Regions from separate parts of the Veillonella sp. LMAG:90 genome, predicted to be linked through region 1. Evidence: riboswitches for the same ligand, from Rfam matches in the RefSeq annotation. Region 1 holds a riboswitch; the other holds the start of a gene.
The links. A riboswitch is a leader RNA that binds a small molecule or an ion and turns the genes downstream of it on or off. The one in region 1 is predicted to bind S-adenosylmethionine.

Region 1 (7,949 bases):
CGCTCAAAGTAAACGGTAAAGCCATCTCCGGCAAACCGGTTCCATCCGGCCTCACCGGTTCCACTAACGAAGTGGCTTTAGACTTCAACATGAATAACTTGGGCACTGACGTAAACGGTCTTGATACGGAAGGTATTTCCCTCGACAAAGACGGCAACTTCTGGATTAGTGACGAATACGGTCCATTCGTAGCCAAAGTCGATAAAAAAGGCAATATCCTTGAAAAATACGGTCCCGGCCAGGGCCTTCCTACCATTTTAGCTAACCGTGTTCCAAATCGCGGCAGTGAAGGCGTTACGGTCGATGAAAACGGCCATGTATTCGCCTTTATCCAAAGCCCGATGAACATCGACGGCAAAACAGCCAAAACAGCTAAATATATCCGCATCGTTGAACTCGATCCTACAACGAAAGCTACTACTATGTATGCTTACCCTGTAGACACCGGTTATAAAAACACCGGCGCTGCCAAAATCGGCGATATTACGTCTATCGGCAACGGCCAGTTCCTCATGATCGAACAAGGCAAACAAAACGGCAAAATGCAGAATCTTATCTACAAAGTAGACCTTAACGGTGCTACCGCCATTCCTAACAACGGTAACCTCGAACTCGGTCTTTTAGACGGTCAAATCGTACCGGCTAAGAAAGAGCTCGTACTCGACTTACGCGCTCAGGGCTGGGATATTGAAAAAGCCGAAGGTCTAGCTCTCATGCCAGACCGCAAAACTATCGTAGTTGTTAACGACAACGACTTCGGTATAGACATCAACGTAGAAGACAAAGCGGTAGCAGATGCTGAAGTAGATGATTACACCTACGATGCTGACAAACAAGTTATGATTTATGACGAAGACAAAGCACCTCATGATGTAACTATCAGCTTGAAACAAAACGCTCCGGCTGAACAACAAAGCCAGATTTGGTTCTTCACATTACCAAAAGCTTTATAATACCCTAACCTCAATCAACCTCAAAAGCTTTGGTACGTAGAATCTTTTCAATACCTACAATTTAAGCAAAAAGAGCAACAATTCCTCGTTGTTGCTCTTTTTGTTTGTCCCTGTTATTTTAACTGCGGGACTTAACTCAAGCCTTTACGGCAGGGCTTTCATTAACCTTGCCAGCATGACAAAACATCTGTATTTTTCAAAAAAATAGTAAATTTTAAATTTCCTACTTTACAAGTGTGATTTACTCATGCTATAATCAGCCTCAAGAAATTCAATAGCGATATTATCAAGAGTGATGGAGGGACTGGCCCTATGAAATCCGGCAACCATTCGATGGTGCTAAATCCTGCGGCATGTCCCGAGAGATAACAACAAAGTAACGATGACTTGGGAATACAAGGGCATCGTTTTTTTATTACCCATCGCTTACTATTTTGTATTTGGGGATACAGGATAACCATGAATTTCAATTATTGTTATATTATTTTTATTATAGTATTTGAGACAAAAGGAGAGTTTTAACATGAAGAAATTTTTATCCGTAGCTGCTACCTTCGTATTAGGCAGCGCCTTACTACTCGCGGGATGTGGCACTGATCAAGGCAATGCCGCGGCCGGTTCTGACAAAAAAGTAACCTTAACCGTAGGTGCTTCACCGGTTCCACACGCTGAAATTCTGGAACATGTAAAAGACAAATTGGCCAAAGAAGGGGTAGACCTTAAAATCATCGAATTTAGCGACTACATCAAACCTAACCTCGCCTTAAATGATAAAGAAATCGATGCGAACTTCTATCAACATATCCCGTTCATGAAGAAGTTTGAAGAAGAGCATAATATGAAATTTGTGTCTGCCGGTGCCGTGCATATCGAACCGATGGGCTTATACTCCAATAAAATCAAAGACAAAAACTTACAAGAAGCCGTGCCAAACGGTGGTAAAGTGGCGATTCCTAATGACCCGACCAACACAGGACGTGCTTTACAGTTATTACAACAAGCCGGTCTCATTACGTTAAAAGACCCTAATAACATTTATTCCACTAAATTGGATATTGTTGCCAATCCTAAGAACTTAGACATTATTGAAGTAGAAGCGGCTCAAACACCAAGAACCCTTGATGACGTAGATATTGCCGCTATTAATGCCAACTATGCCTTGGGTGCTAATTTAAATCCATTAGCCGATGCGTTGTTCTTAGATTCCAAAGATTCGCCATATGCTAATTTAATTGCCGTTCGTCCCGGTGATGAAAATCGCCCTGAAATTAAAAAATTGGTAGAAGCTCTTCATTCTCCTGACACCAAACAGTTTATTGAAGAAAAATACAAAGGCTCTATCTTACCGGCATTCTAATTTGTTCTTCTTTTCTCTTTACAATTTTGTCCCCTCATGGTATACTAACGAAAGAATTAAATACGGACTGTTATCGAGAGTGATGGAGGGACTGGCCCTGTGAAATCCGGCAACCATTCGATGGTGCTAAATCCTGCGGTATATACCGAGAGATACGAAGTAAATGTAGGCGACTCGGTTTTACCGAGCCGCCTTTTTTATTCCGATACATTTCGTGCAGTTTTTCTATTTTGAGGAGGTAGAGACATGAAAAAATTATTTTCGTTAGCAGCCGCTGCTATTTTGGGGAGTGCCTTACTATTGGCCGGTTGCGGCAGCGACAACAACACATCCGCCGGTACATCCGGTAAAACAGTGATTACGGTTGGTGCATCACCGGTTCCACATGGTGAAATTTTGGAACAAGCTAAACCGTTATTGGAAAAAGAAGGTATTGAACTTAAAGTTGTAGAATTCACCGATTATGTAAAACCTAATATGGCTCTTAACGACAAAGAGTTGGATGCCAACTTCTTCCAGCACGTGCCATATCTTGAAAAATTCATCAGCGAACATAAAATGGATTTAGTATCCGCCGGTAAAGTTCATGTTGAACCAATGGGCGTTTACTCCAAAACGATTACCGATAAAGACTTAAATGCAGCTTTACCTAACGGCTCTAAAGTAGCAATTCCGAATGACCCAAGTAATGGCGGCCGTGCCCTTATCTTATTACAAAAAGCCGGTCTCATCACTTTGAAAGATCCTAACAACATTTATGCTACCAAAGCTGATATCGCTTCCAACCCTAAGAATCTTGAATTCGTAGAACTCGAAGCCGCTCAATTGCCACGCAGCTTGGATGACGTAGCTATTGCCGTTATCAACACTAACTACGCTTTGGAAGCCGGTCTTGATCCTCTTAAAGGTGCTTTATACTTAGAAGATAAAGATTCCCCATATGCTAACATCGTAGCGGTACGTAAAGGCGACGAAAATCGTCCTGAAATCCAGAAATTAATGAAAGCCTTACAATCTCCTGAAGTTAAAAAATTCATCGAAGATAAATACAAAGGCGCTATCTTACCTGCTTTCTAAGTCGTAAGATAATTTAAAAACAACAACAAATACAACTAACAACTAAAAGCCCGCTGAAGTGCTTCTCATCTGAACACTTCAGCGGGCTTTTTTTAAGTAGTGAACCATGTTTAAAGGAGCGTAAGCGACGCATAAACATGTGTGAATCTCTTAGTTCGCGGCGTAAAATTTTACGAAGTAAAATTCACAGCCGCCGAACAGGACGCATTTACAAAGTACTTAGTGCTCACCACATCACTCCAAATCTTTCGGTCCGAAGCTATGTGGTAACATTTCGTCCATGGTATAGCTTATAATCTGTCCTGCTTCATCTTCCAGCAAAATCTGCGGAATATCGAACTCTAACATCACCTGACGACAGGCGCCGCAAGGCATGCACGGATTACTTTTCAGACCTACAATGGCAATAGCCTTAAATGTCGTATAGCCTTTGGCAATTGCCGTCTGAATGGCGCCTCGTTCAGCGCACATGGTAAGGCCGTACGACGCATTCTCTACATTACAGCCGCTTATAATGGTCCCGTCTTCACTGAGTAAAGCTGCCCCCACCGCAAAATTGGAATACGGACTATACGAATGGAGCGCCGCTTCTTTCGCCGCCTCAATTAATGTTTGTTGCCAAGTGGCCATGATTGCCTCCCCTATAATCAGACGATTATTATTTCACTCGCAAATTATGTCAAAACCAATAATTCACCGAATTAGCCAACTATACATACCGTTCCGTACCGTCCGCTGTAACTCTGGCAAATACCAACGGTCGTTTGGCCGGTGGTGCGGCTTTAATCGTCAAAGCGTTTAAATAGCCCGTTTCGCCTTCCACCAAGGTGTTTTCAGAACTGCTCTGTAAATACGCAATAGTATCACCCGCTTCAACCGCATCACCGGTCTTTTTAAGCATCCAAATGCCCGCCTTGTAATCGAGTGTATCCGTCTTCGTATAACGGCCGGCCCCCAAGGCTAAGGCCGCTCGACCGCAAGCTTCCGCATCCATGTGTGTAATATACCCCGATTTAGGCGCAATAACCGCTTTTTTATAAGCCGCTTCCGCAAACGTCGCATCCGTCAATACCGATGCATCACCACCCTGAGCTTTAACCATTTCGACGAATTTTTCAAAACCGCGACCACTCTTTAATGTGTCTTCCGCCAAAGTTACGCAGTCTTCATAGGTTCCTTTGCCCCCAAGATATAGCATATTGGCGGCGAGGGTTATGGACTCGTGAATTAAATCTTCAGGACCTTTACCGCGCAGAACTTCCACCACTTCCGCAATTTCGGTGGCGTTGCCGATGGCCTGACCCAAAGGCCTATCCATGTCGGTAATCAGCGCCACTGTTTGACGCCCGTTATGATTACCGATAGCCACCATCGTTTCCGCCAGTCGCACCGCATCACCCAGCGTTTTCATAAAAGCCCCACTGCCCACTTTAACATCCAAGAGAATCGCGTCGCTGCCGGCGGCTAGCTTCTTACTCATCACGGACGATGCAATGAGGGGTATGCTGTCCACCGTGCCCGTCACATCACGAAGGGCATACATGAGTTTATCGGCGGGCGCCAAATTACCGGATTGTCCCGTAACGGCTACGCCTACTTTTTTGACAATATTAAAGAAGTTTTCTTTATCTAGCGCCACATTCACGTGCGGAATAGATTCCAATTTATCGATGGTACCGCCTGTGTGACCGAGACCACGGCCCGACATTTTAGCGACGGGCACACCGCAAGCGGCCACGATTGAGGCAATAATAAACGTCGTTTTATCCCCCACACCGCCGGTGCTGTGCTTGTCCACCTTAATGCCCGGAATAGGACTCAAGTCAATCTGTTCCCCCGACTCAGCCATAATCATGGTCAAATCCGCCGTTTCCATATCGGTCATGCCTTGGAAATACACCGCCATGAGCCACGCACTCATCTGATAATCGGGAATATCGCCTTTTACATAATTATCGATAATATATTTCAACTCTGCCTTTGTATGAGCCAGGCCGTTACGTTTTTTGATAATCAATTCATTCATATGCATAGTATCACCTGTTTTCGTGAAAACCATAGTAGCTGTCTCATGTTATCAACTGTTATACATGGCAGCTACTAATGCCGAAATGCTGCATCTGCTTAAAATGTTTCGTCTAAACGATTGGCCAAAAGCCCTACGGCCGCACTGGCGCCAATACGGTCACAACCGGCCGCCAAATAGGCTATCATATCCTCGATGGAACGAATGCCGCCGGCTGCTTTTATCTTAACATTCGGTCCGATATGTTTTTTAAATAACAGCACGTCATCAAGCGTAGCCCCGGCTGTGCCAAAACCGGTGGAGGTTTTAATATAATCGGCACCGCCATCCGTTACCGCTTGGCAAAGAGCGATTTTCTCAGCCTCCGTCAAATAACAGGTTTCAATGATAACCTTAAGCACCTTGTCGCCGCAGGCCTCTTTAACGGTCTTAATTTCTTCCACTACATTGGCGTAATGACCGTTTTTAACCATGCCAAGGTTGATAACCATATCCACTTCGGACGCACCGTCTGCTATGGCCGCTTTTGCTTCAGCCACTTTGACAGCGGTTGTCATGTAACCGAGAGGAAACCCGATAACCGTGCAGATAGTCACTTCTTCGCCGTATTTTTCAAACACGGGCTTCACATAGGATGGAGGAATGCAAATGGAGGCAGTTTCAAACTCCACTGCCTCTTCCACTAACTGCTGAATGGATGCCCAATCGGCCGTCGCTTTCAATAAAGTATGGTCCACATGTTTTAAAATTTTTCGTCCCGTATATTTCATTACTGCCGCTTTGCCGCTCATACGCCACCCCGCATCATATTAACTTTATATTGTAAAAAATTGACTATTCTTAGAAGAACGACATCTGCTCGCCAGATGCTTCTTCTTTTACTTTTTCACGACGATCATCCGTAATAAAGGATTCCTTAGCGAGACCGATGTTCGCCAATAATTGGTCCATAGATTGAACCCCACGCTTTTTAGCGGCTGCAATGGCTACCTGCGCACAAATTTCCGCATCATCCAACGCATAGTGATGTTTGAATTCATAGCCTAAGTAAGCAGCTAGCGTATTCAATTTATGGTTCTGCAAATCAGGCCAAACCCGTTTGGAGATTTTTACCGTACAGGTGTAATCAAGTTCCGGCCATTCAATATTATAGTGATCGAGGGTAGCACGTAACACACCGATATCAAACTTCGCATTATGAGCGATAACTAATTTGCCTTTCAAGTGATTTTCGTAAATAGCAGGCCATAATTTATCAAACGTCGGTTTATCCATTACATCTTTTGGCAAAATCTCATGAATGGCAATACATTCTTCATCAAACTGCATGAACGGCGGCTTGATAAGACTGTAGCCGCGTTTAGTAATCTGACCATTTTCAACAGTCACTACAGCCAACGAACAGGCACTGTTGGCGTATTTATTGGCTGTTTCAAAGTCAATGGCAACAAAATTTAACATATATAAACTCCTTTTATTGTGAATCAAATAATCAATGTACTTTTATTTCCAGGCATTAATAAGACCGCTCGTCACAATATGGACGGATAAAAAAAGCCTTTTCTATGCCGCTACTATATCGAAACATCTACCTTTTATTATACTCCATATGATAGGTTTTATCATCTGTTTATACATAAAAAGATTTTTTACAATCGAATAGACAGGGTCCGGCTTACTGCCGCCGGAATACAAAAACACCGCAAGTGACGCGCATGGCCTCTCACCCATACGCGCCGTCTTACGGTGTATTGTGCAATATTAAATCGTAAACAGATTTTGATGTATATAAACTTCCCTCTCAGGGAAGGTACCATATTATATTAACAGATTATCTATGTAAAAGCCGAAGGCTGTCTTTATTTTCAATGCAACGTTGTGCCTGTTTTGACAATAAATTATATTGTCTTATTTAATGAGTAAATGTGGGGTCTTCATTTCCATGAAGGCATAAGTCCCCGGAGCAATCATGAGCAAATCGCGATCTTGTTGATTCAAGGTGCGACGAATTTCGCTGTCACGGTTAGCCAAAATTTTGTGGAACCATTTAGGATCAATCAATACGCCGGTGCCGATGGCGGCAATGTCGGAGTATTTAAGGGCCGCTTCCACGTCTTCACGAGTGTGAATATCGCCTACGGAAATGAGCGGTAAACGACCGTTGATTTTTTCATACACATACTGCAACATAGATTTGTCGGCATATTTTGCTATATCAGTAGCACGATCATAGCGCGTTAAGGAAATGTGGAGATAATCCAGTTCTTTGTCGGCCAATTTATCAACGAGCCACAAGGTTTCTTCCAAGTTGAAGCCCGGATCGGTTTCTTCACGCGGGGAGAAACGATAGCCTACGATGAAGTCTTTATGACCCGATTCTTTTACCACTTGAAGGACACCGTCTACAACACGTTCAATGAAGGTGTAGCGTTTTTCCATGGAGCCGCCCCATTTATCGGTACGACGATTGGAATGTGGTGAAAAGAACTGATGCAACAAGTAATGGTTAGCCCCGTGAAGTTCAACGCCGTCAAAA
Region 2 (7,949 bases), 770 kb from region 1:
TCACCGTTTAAAATGGCCCAATGAATCGGTGCCGCTCCGCGATATTTAGGTAACAAAGACGCATGCACATTGATACAACCGAATTTTGGCAAACGAATGAGCCATGGCGGTAAAATTTTACCATATGCCACTACGACGATAATATCAGGCGCCAATGACTCCAATAGGTTTTGTGCCGCTTCATCACGTAAAGTATTAGGCTGATAAACCGCTACGTCGGCTGCTAGCGCACACTCTTTAACAGGTGGCATTTGAACTTTTTTACCGCGTCCCTTTTGTTTATCCGGTTGGCAAAAAACGCCTACTACTTCATTAGGACCATCAATTAAAGCCTGCAAAGTAGGTACGGCAAAGTCCGGTGTCCCCATAAATACAACTCGTAATGAATTCATGAAAACCTCCTAAACCTCTACTGCTTCACCGGCGGATTTTTTTGCATCCGCTGCCGCTTCCTCCATAACCTCAGCCGCTTCATCTTTTACACGATATGCAGCTTCTACTTTTTCAATAAATAAAATACCGTCCAAATGGTCGATTTCATGCTGAATAATACGCGCTAAGAAACCTTCCGCTTTCAATTTTTTCTTCTTGTTATGACGGTCGATATAATGAACTTCAATGTCTTGATAGCGCTTTACGTCACCAAAATAACCGGGCACACTTAAGCAACCTTCAAGGCCAATCTGTTCCCCATCGCCTTTAACGATTACAGGATTGATGAATTCCTGCAAGCCCGTACCGTCATCAACTACGATAATACGTTTCGACACATTAACCTGTGGTGCCGCCAAACCGACACCGTCGGACACACGCATAGTTTCCGCCATATCGTCTAAAAGCTGGCGCATTTTTTTATTTACAAAATCTACAGGTTCTGCTACCTGTTTCAAGACAGGATGACCTGCTTTAATAATTTCTAATACCATATTGCCTCCTATTAAACGGGATCCACGTCAATTTGCAGTCCCTCTTGTGTAAAAATCCACGATGTATATATATATTCTTTTATTTTCTCTAAATGATTACCCCGCACCATAATCGCTACGCGATATAAATCGCGCACCTTTTTAATGCCTTCCTGATAGGGACCCATCACATCCAGTTCCCCCGGTACGGCAAACGGTTCCAATGCCGCTACTATACGCTCCGCTATGTCCATGGCTTTCGCTTCCTCTTTATGTTGAATACGAAAATGCATCATAGAACCTAATGGCGGATACCCCAGTAGTTCACGCGCTTTTATTTCTTCTTCGTAAAAACCCACATAATCATGAGCCTTACTCTTTATTATAGCATAATGTAAAGGATTATAGGTCTGAATTACAACTTGACCTTTACCGGTACTGCGCCCGGCTCGTCCCGCCACCTGCGTAAGTAAGTCAAACGTCCGTTCCGATGCGCTGTATAAAGGAATATTCAGTACCGAATCGGCCGTTAAAACACCTACTGCGGTTACCCCTTTAAAGTCATGCCCTTTGGCCACCATTTGCGTACCCAGCAAAATATCATAACGGCCTTCACCAAAGTCGTTTAGAATTTGTTCCCCATTGCCTTTTTTGGCTGTCACATCTTGATCGAGCCGCGCTATACGGGCCCCGCGGAAATTGCGCTGCAATTCCTCTTCCACCTTCTGCGTGCCGGAGCCGAAAAACTTAATCTTATGACTGCCGCAATGGGGACAAACCTTAGGTACCGGTTCATGATGTTCACAGTAGTGACAACGCAGTTCTTCACCTTCACGATGATACACCATGGCGATATCACAGTGAGGACATTTTATGGGTTCACCGCAATCGCGACACATGACAAAAGTACTAAAACCGCGACGATTTAAAAGGATAATCATTTGCTCTTTATTGGCTAAGGTCTGGCGAATTAAATGACTCATGGCACCGGAGAAAACGGAATAATTCCCGTAAACCATTTCTTCCTTCATGTCAATAATCTGTACTTTAGGCAAGGGCTGATGAAAAATTCGATGTTTCAATTCCAGTAAGGTATATTGTCCCTGTTTTGCCAAGTAGTACGATTCAATCGATGGCGTAGCGGACCCCAAAATGAGGGGACAACTATTAGCTTCGGCACGCCAACGGGCTACCATGCGTGCATGGTAACGTACCATGTCTTCCTGCTTGTACGACGTATCATGTTCTTCATCCACGATGATTAAACCGATATCATCAGTGGGAGCAAACACAGCGGACCTGGCACCGATAATAATATGGCTGTCCTTACGTCGTAAGCGCTCCCAGTTATTATACCGTTCACTGATAGTAAGCTTACTGTGAAAAACAACTACTTCGTCACCGAAAGTATCCACGAAACGCTTTACAATCTGATTGGTCAGCATAATTTCCGGCACTAACACGATGGCAATTTTATCTTTAGTCAAACAATCCTTAGCAGCCTTCATATAAATCTGCGTTTTACCGCTGCCCGTTACGCCATGAAGCAAGAATGTACCAGCTTCACTTGCTAGCACAGCTTTTTGAATGGGCTCATAGCATCGTAATTGTTCGTCCGTTAATGGCAAATCCTTGGCTTGACGGGCATCAAACTTCGTTTTTGTCTTACTGTATCGTTCTTCTACGGTAATGCCTTCATAGGTCATAACCTGTTTTATAACGGGTAAAGTAAATCCGTCTTTTTGCAGACTATGAACTGATGCGGTACCCAATTCCTGTAAATAAAAACCAAGTTCCCTTTGACGTTTTCGCTTCGGCGGAATATGTTCCGGCTTAAACCAAGGTTCAACCAGTAACCATTGTTCCTTTGGCCGTTCATAGCTTTTTAATTGCTTTTTATCGATTGTAAATAAACTGAGAGCTTCGGACAACGCACAAAGATAATACTCACTTAAGCGCTTTGCCGTAGCCAGCATTTCAGGCGTAAACCATGGTTCCTTATCCAATACTGCTTGGATAGGTTTAATTTGATACGACGGTACTTCTTCCAGCTCACGATAGCCAATAAGAATTCCTTCTTCACGAGTACGCCCCAAAGGGACAGCTACACGTGTGCCCGGCATAATCGTGCCTAAATGTTCCGGCACGGCATAACTGAACGGACTATTCATTTTTTTAGCCGGTCGATTGATAATAACCTCTGCTACACGCATGCTATCCCTCCTTTGCAGTATTTTTTATTATACCATTTTTTTCGATATTTTTAAACAATAGACATGGCGATTCGCATACAAATAATGCGTATTTTGAGTGTGGACTCTAAAAAATTCCCTCCCCGAACTTCGTTAACGAAAAAGTTGCTCGCGGAGGGAATTTACTTTGCCTTTTTCAGGCAATTATTTAATTATTCTTTCGTCAAATCCTTATATTCAGGAACCCATTTAACGGACTTTACTGCACTCGGCACTTCTTCTTTGGAAATTGTTGCCACGTTCTGAGCTACAGCCTCATTAGCTACAGCAATGGCAATCGTTTCAGAAAATTCTGTAAGTTTTGATACCGGTGGAATCGTAGCTGCCCCAGGTTTCGTCACATCAATGATACCGCCTAAGGAATGAGCTGCTTTGGAAATCATTTGGTCTGTCAAAAGTTTAGCTCCGGCCGCAATCGCCCCGAGACCAAGGCCCGGATAAATCAACGCATTATTGGCCTGACCGATGTCATACGTAACACCATTATACGAAACCGGTTTAGCCGGAATACCCGTTGCTACCAAGGCTTTACCATCAGTTCAAGTAATAAGCTGTTCCGCCGTTGCTTCCGCCAGTTCAGTAGGATTACTCAATGGGAAGATAATAGGACGTGCCGTATGAGCCGCCATTTCTTTTACAACAGCTTCCGTAAAGGCACCGCTTTTAGTGGAAGTGCCTACCAAAATTGTCGGATGAATGGCTTTCACACAGTCTTCAAGGGTCGTTAATTTCTTCGTATCGCCGCCTAAAGAAGCTTTAACATAGTCATTAGCTTCCAATTCACTGCGTTTACGGGCAAACGGTTTTTGTTCCGGTGTTAAATCATCCATATCGTCGAATAAAAGGCCCTGTTTATCTACCAAGTAGAATTTCTTGATAGCCTCTTTACGTGGTACGCCTTGGTCCACATATTCTTGTAAAACACGATTAGCAATACCGCAACCGGCCGTACCGGCACCGAAGCACATGTACACTTGATCTTTTAATTCTTCGCCGGAGATTTTTAAACCACCTAAAATACCGGCTAAAGAAATAATACCGGTTCCTTCAATATCATCGTTGAAAACAGGATATTTATCTTTATAGGCATTTAAAATATTAGCTGCATTGTCGCGACCGAAGTCTTCGAAATGGAGATATAAATTAGGAAATAATTTTTCAACAGTCTGAACGAATTGATCTACAAATTTATAGTACGGTTCACCGCTCACACGTTTATGTTTATTACCCAAATATAACGGATCATCCAATAGTTCTTGACGATTAGTCCCCACATCGAGCACAACCGGCAATACACGCTGTGGGTCCAAACCGGCGGCCGCCGTATACACCATCAGTTTACCGATAGAAATGGCAACACCGTTAAGGCCCCAGTCACCGATACCCAAAATAGCTTCCGCATCGGTTACGACGATTAAATTAATATCACGGCCATAAGCTGCATTTTTCAAAGCGTCTTCCATATTTTCCGGGTTATCAATCGATAAAAAGGCGGAATTCTGTGGCGTTGTATAATATTCGCTGTAATTGCGAATCGTATCGGCAATACATGGGTCATATACAATCGGCAAAAAATCTTCCACATGCTGGCTGAACAAATAGTAGAACAAGGTACGGTTATGGCTAAACACCTTCATTAGGAAATGGCGTTTATCCACATCGTTAGTTTTCATAGACATAGCTTGATATGCTTGAGCGGCCTGCTCTTCAATGGTCTGAATTTTGTCGGGAATCATACCATTTAACTTAAATAGTTCACGTTCTTCAGCACTGAATGCCGTTCCCTTATTCAAAAAAGGGTCATTAATAATATCATATGCATTTTTCATATAAATCCTCCTTCTGAATTACCGCTAATTCAAAAACAAAAAATTACATACGTTATCAGGGTATTATGAACGCCGATAATTGATAAACTAATTCAGTATCAAAACATGCTATATCGATATATTTAAACTTCTCTTCTTTAATTATACAATAAATATTACCACCATGGTCAAACACCTTTTTAATAAAGAAAACAATTTCACAAATTGCATAAAAAAGTATCCGGCAGAGTAAGTAATAATGTCTATCAAAAAAGCAGAGACCGTATCAATGATACAATCTCTGCTCTATAGATTTGAAATTAAACTCAGCTTGTTAAAATATAAGCCATTTAAAACTTACTCTGTTTAATTTCAGATTATTTAATTATAAACCCGTTTCTTTGCGAAGAACATCAGCTTTATCAGTGTGTTCCCAAGGCAAATCAACATCGGTACGACCAAAGTGACCGTAAGCTGCCGTCTGATGATAGATTGGACGGAGCAAATCAAGCATTTCAATAATGCCGGCCGGACGAAGGTCAAAATGTTTCTTAACGAGTTCGCCGATTTGCTGTTCGGAGATTTTACCGGTACCGAAAGTTTCTACCATGATGGATACAGGTTTAGCTACGCCGATAGCATAAGCAATCTGAATTTCACATTTATCGGCAAGACCGGCTGCTACGATGTTTTTAGCTACGTAACGAGCTGCATAGGCCGCACTGCGGTCAACTTTTGTAGGATCCTTGCCGGAGAATGCACCGCCGCCGTGACGAGCCATGCCGCCGTAAGTATCAACGATAATCTTACGACCTGTTAAGCCGGCGTCGCCTTGCGGACCGCCAATTACGAAACGACCGGTTGGGTTAATGAAGAATTTAGTGTTTTCATCAACAAAACCTTCCGGTAATACCGGTTTGATAACCAATTCTTTAAGGTCTGCTTCGATTTGTTCACGGGATACTTCAGGACCGTGCTGCGTGGAAATTACGATGGTTTCAATACGTTTAGGCACGCCGTCAACGTATTCAACAGTTACCTGAGTTTTACCGTCCGGACGAAGGTAAGGCAAAGTGCCGTCTTTACGAACTTTGGTCAATTGACGGGATAAGCGATGTGCAAGAGCAATCGGCATTGGCATGAATTCTTCGGTTTCGTTAGTTGCATAACCGAACATCATCCCTTGGTCGCCGGCACCGATTTTATCAAATTTATCTGCGCCGCCTTCACGAGTTTCCAACGCATCGTCTACACCCATAGCGATATCGGCAGATTGTTCGTCAATAGCTACATTAACGCCGCAAGTATCGCAGTCAAAACCGTATTTAGCACGAGTGTACCCGATTTCGCGAATCGTTTCACGAACAATATGATTAATATCTACATAACAGTTAGTGGAAATTTCACCCACTACATGAACTTGACCTGTTGTTACAAGTGTTTCACATGCTACATGTGCCGTTGGATCTTGCGCAATAATCGCATCAAGTACGGCGTCTGAAATTTGGTCAGCGATTTTATCTGGATGACCTTCCGTTACGGATTCAGATGTGAAAAATACATGTTTTTCAGCCATTTACCCTTTACCTCCATAAAAAAATTCCTCATCAGCCAAGCGATGAGGAATATAACCCCATCTTTCGGCATATACCGTCGGACTTAGCACCTTTTCACATGAATGGTTGCTGTAGCTTCACAGGGCCTTTCCCTCCACTACTCTTGATGAGACAAAAATTACTATTAATTTAATTGTGATAGTTTATATCACTGATTTATTATACTATGGAATTACAATTCTGCCAAGGCTGAAATAATTCGCTTAGCGACATCACTTTTTGTCATAAGTGGCAATTGCATAATTTGACCACCCGGATAAATAAAAGTAACTTCATTGGTATCAACGTTAAAGCCTGCATTTTGTTTGCTTACATCATTAGCTACGAGCATATCAAGATTTTTGTTAAGTACTTTTGATTTGCCGTACTCGATGACATTTTGTGTTTCCGCTGCAAAGCCGATAAGTTTTTGATGAGTTTTATTCGCACCTAGACCTTTCAAGATATCCGGATTCTTAACGAGTTTAAGCTCTAAGGTATCCATTTTCTTAATTTTGGTATCTGCCATGTTCTCCACGCGGAAATCGGCTACAGCTGCCGCCATAATAACGGCATCACAATCTTCATAACGACTGTTAACGGCTTCTTCCATATCGCGAGCCGAATCAACAGGCACAAATTCCACGCCATACGGCACCGGCAATGCGCTCGGTGCAGATATTAAAATCGTACGAGCCCCGGCCAAAGCTGCTTGTTCGGCCACAGCATAACCCATTTTGCCGCTGGAACGATTGCCGATATAGCGAACCGGGTCGATAGCTTCCTGCGTACCGCCGGCCGTTACAATTACGGTTTTACCTTCCAGCAAATCACTTTTCATCATATGGAAGGATAACCATTCCACAATCTTTGCCGGTTCCGGCAAACGACCTTTACCGACTATACCGCAAGCCAAGTGACCGCTGTCGGCTTCCAAAATATGCATGCCCAACTCGCGTAAGGTATTCATATTACGCTGTGTTATCGGGTTTTCATACATATTAGTATTCATGGCCGGACATAAGAAAATAGGCGCTTCGGTAGCCAATAGCTGCGTAGTCAACATATCATCAGCAATTCCGGCTGCCATTTTGCCAAGCACATTAGCCGTAGCCGGTGCCACTAAATAGGCATCGGCCCATCGGGCTAACGAAATATGCTCCACATTCCAATCATGTACATCTTCAAACATTTTAACAGCCACCGGATGGCCGCTGATTTCGCCGAAAGTCATAGGTGATACAAACTTGGTGGCGTTTTCTGTCATAACGACTTTAACTTCCGCGCCCAATTTACGTAAGCGACTAACCACCTCAACAGCTTTATAGGCAGCAATACCGCCCGATACGCCTACAATTATGTGTTTATTTTTCATCCTCTGCCCCTGTT

Region 2: it holds a riboswitch for S-adenosylmethionine, as region 1 does, so the genes downstream of both, metK (methionine adenosyltransferase) here and CCC71_RS03865 (MetQ/NlpA family ABC transporter substrate-binding protein) in region 1, are expected to answer to the same signal.

Annotation. Positions count from the first base shown of each region.
Region 1 is NZ_NAND01000001.1:882,257-890,205, reverse strand. It holds gene CCC71_RS03870 (esterase-like activity of phytase family protein) at 1-953, shown strand, start outside; SAM riboswitch class I at 1,234-1,325, shown strand; gene CCC71_RS03865 (MetQ/NlpA family ABC transporter substrate-binding protein) at 1,477-2,310, shown strand; SAM riboswitch class I at 2,378-2,469, shown strand; gene CCC71_RS03860 (MetQ/NlpA family ABC transporter substrate-binding protein) at 2,557-3,387, shown strand; gene CCC71_RS03855 (cytidine deaminase) at 3,622-4,017, opposite strand; gene CCC71_RS03850 (pyrimidine-nucleoside phosphorylase) at 4,097-5,446, opposite strand; gene deoC (deoxyribose-phosphate aldolase) at 5,512-6,204, opposite strand; gene CCC71_RS03840 (3'-5' exonuclease) at 6,254-6,874, opposite strand; gene CCC71_RS03835 (NADH-dependent flavin oxidoreductase) at 7,322-7,949, opposite strand, start outside.
Region 2 is NZ_NAND01000001.1:1,654,368-1,662,316, forward strand. It holds gene fmt (methionyl-tRNA formyltransferase) at 1-392, opposite strand, end outside; gene def (peptide deformylase) at 402-926, opposite strand; gene priA (replication restart helicase PriA) at 938-3,118, opposite strand; partial or broken gene CCC71_RS07300 (malolactic enzyme) at 3,310-4,986, opposite strand; gene metK (methionine adenosyltransferase) at 5,351-6,541, opposite strand; SAM riboswitch class I at 6,596-6,694, opposite strand; gene coaBC (bifunctional phosphopantothenoylcysteine decarboxylase/phosphopantothenate--cysteine ligase CoaBC) at 6,754-7,935, opposite strand.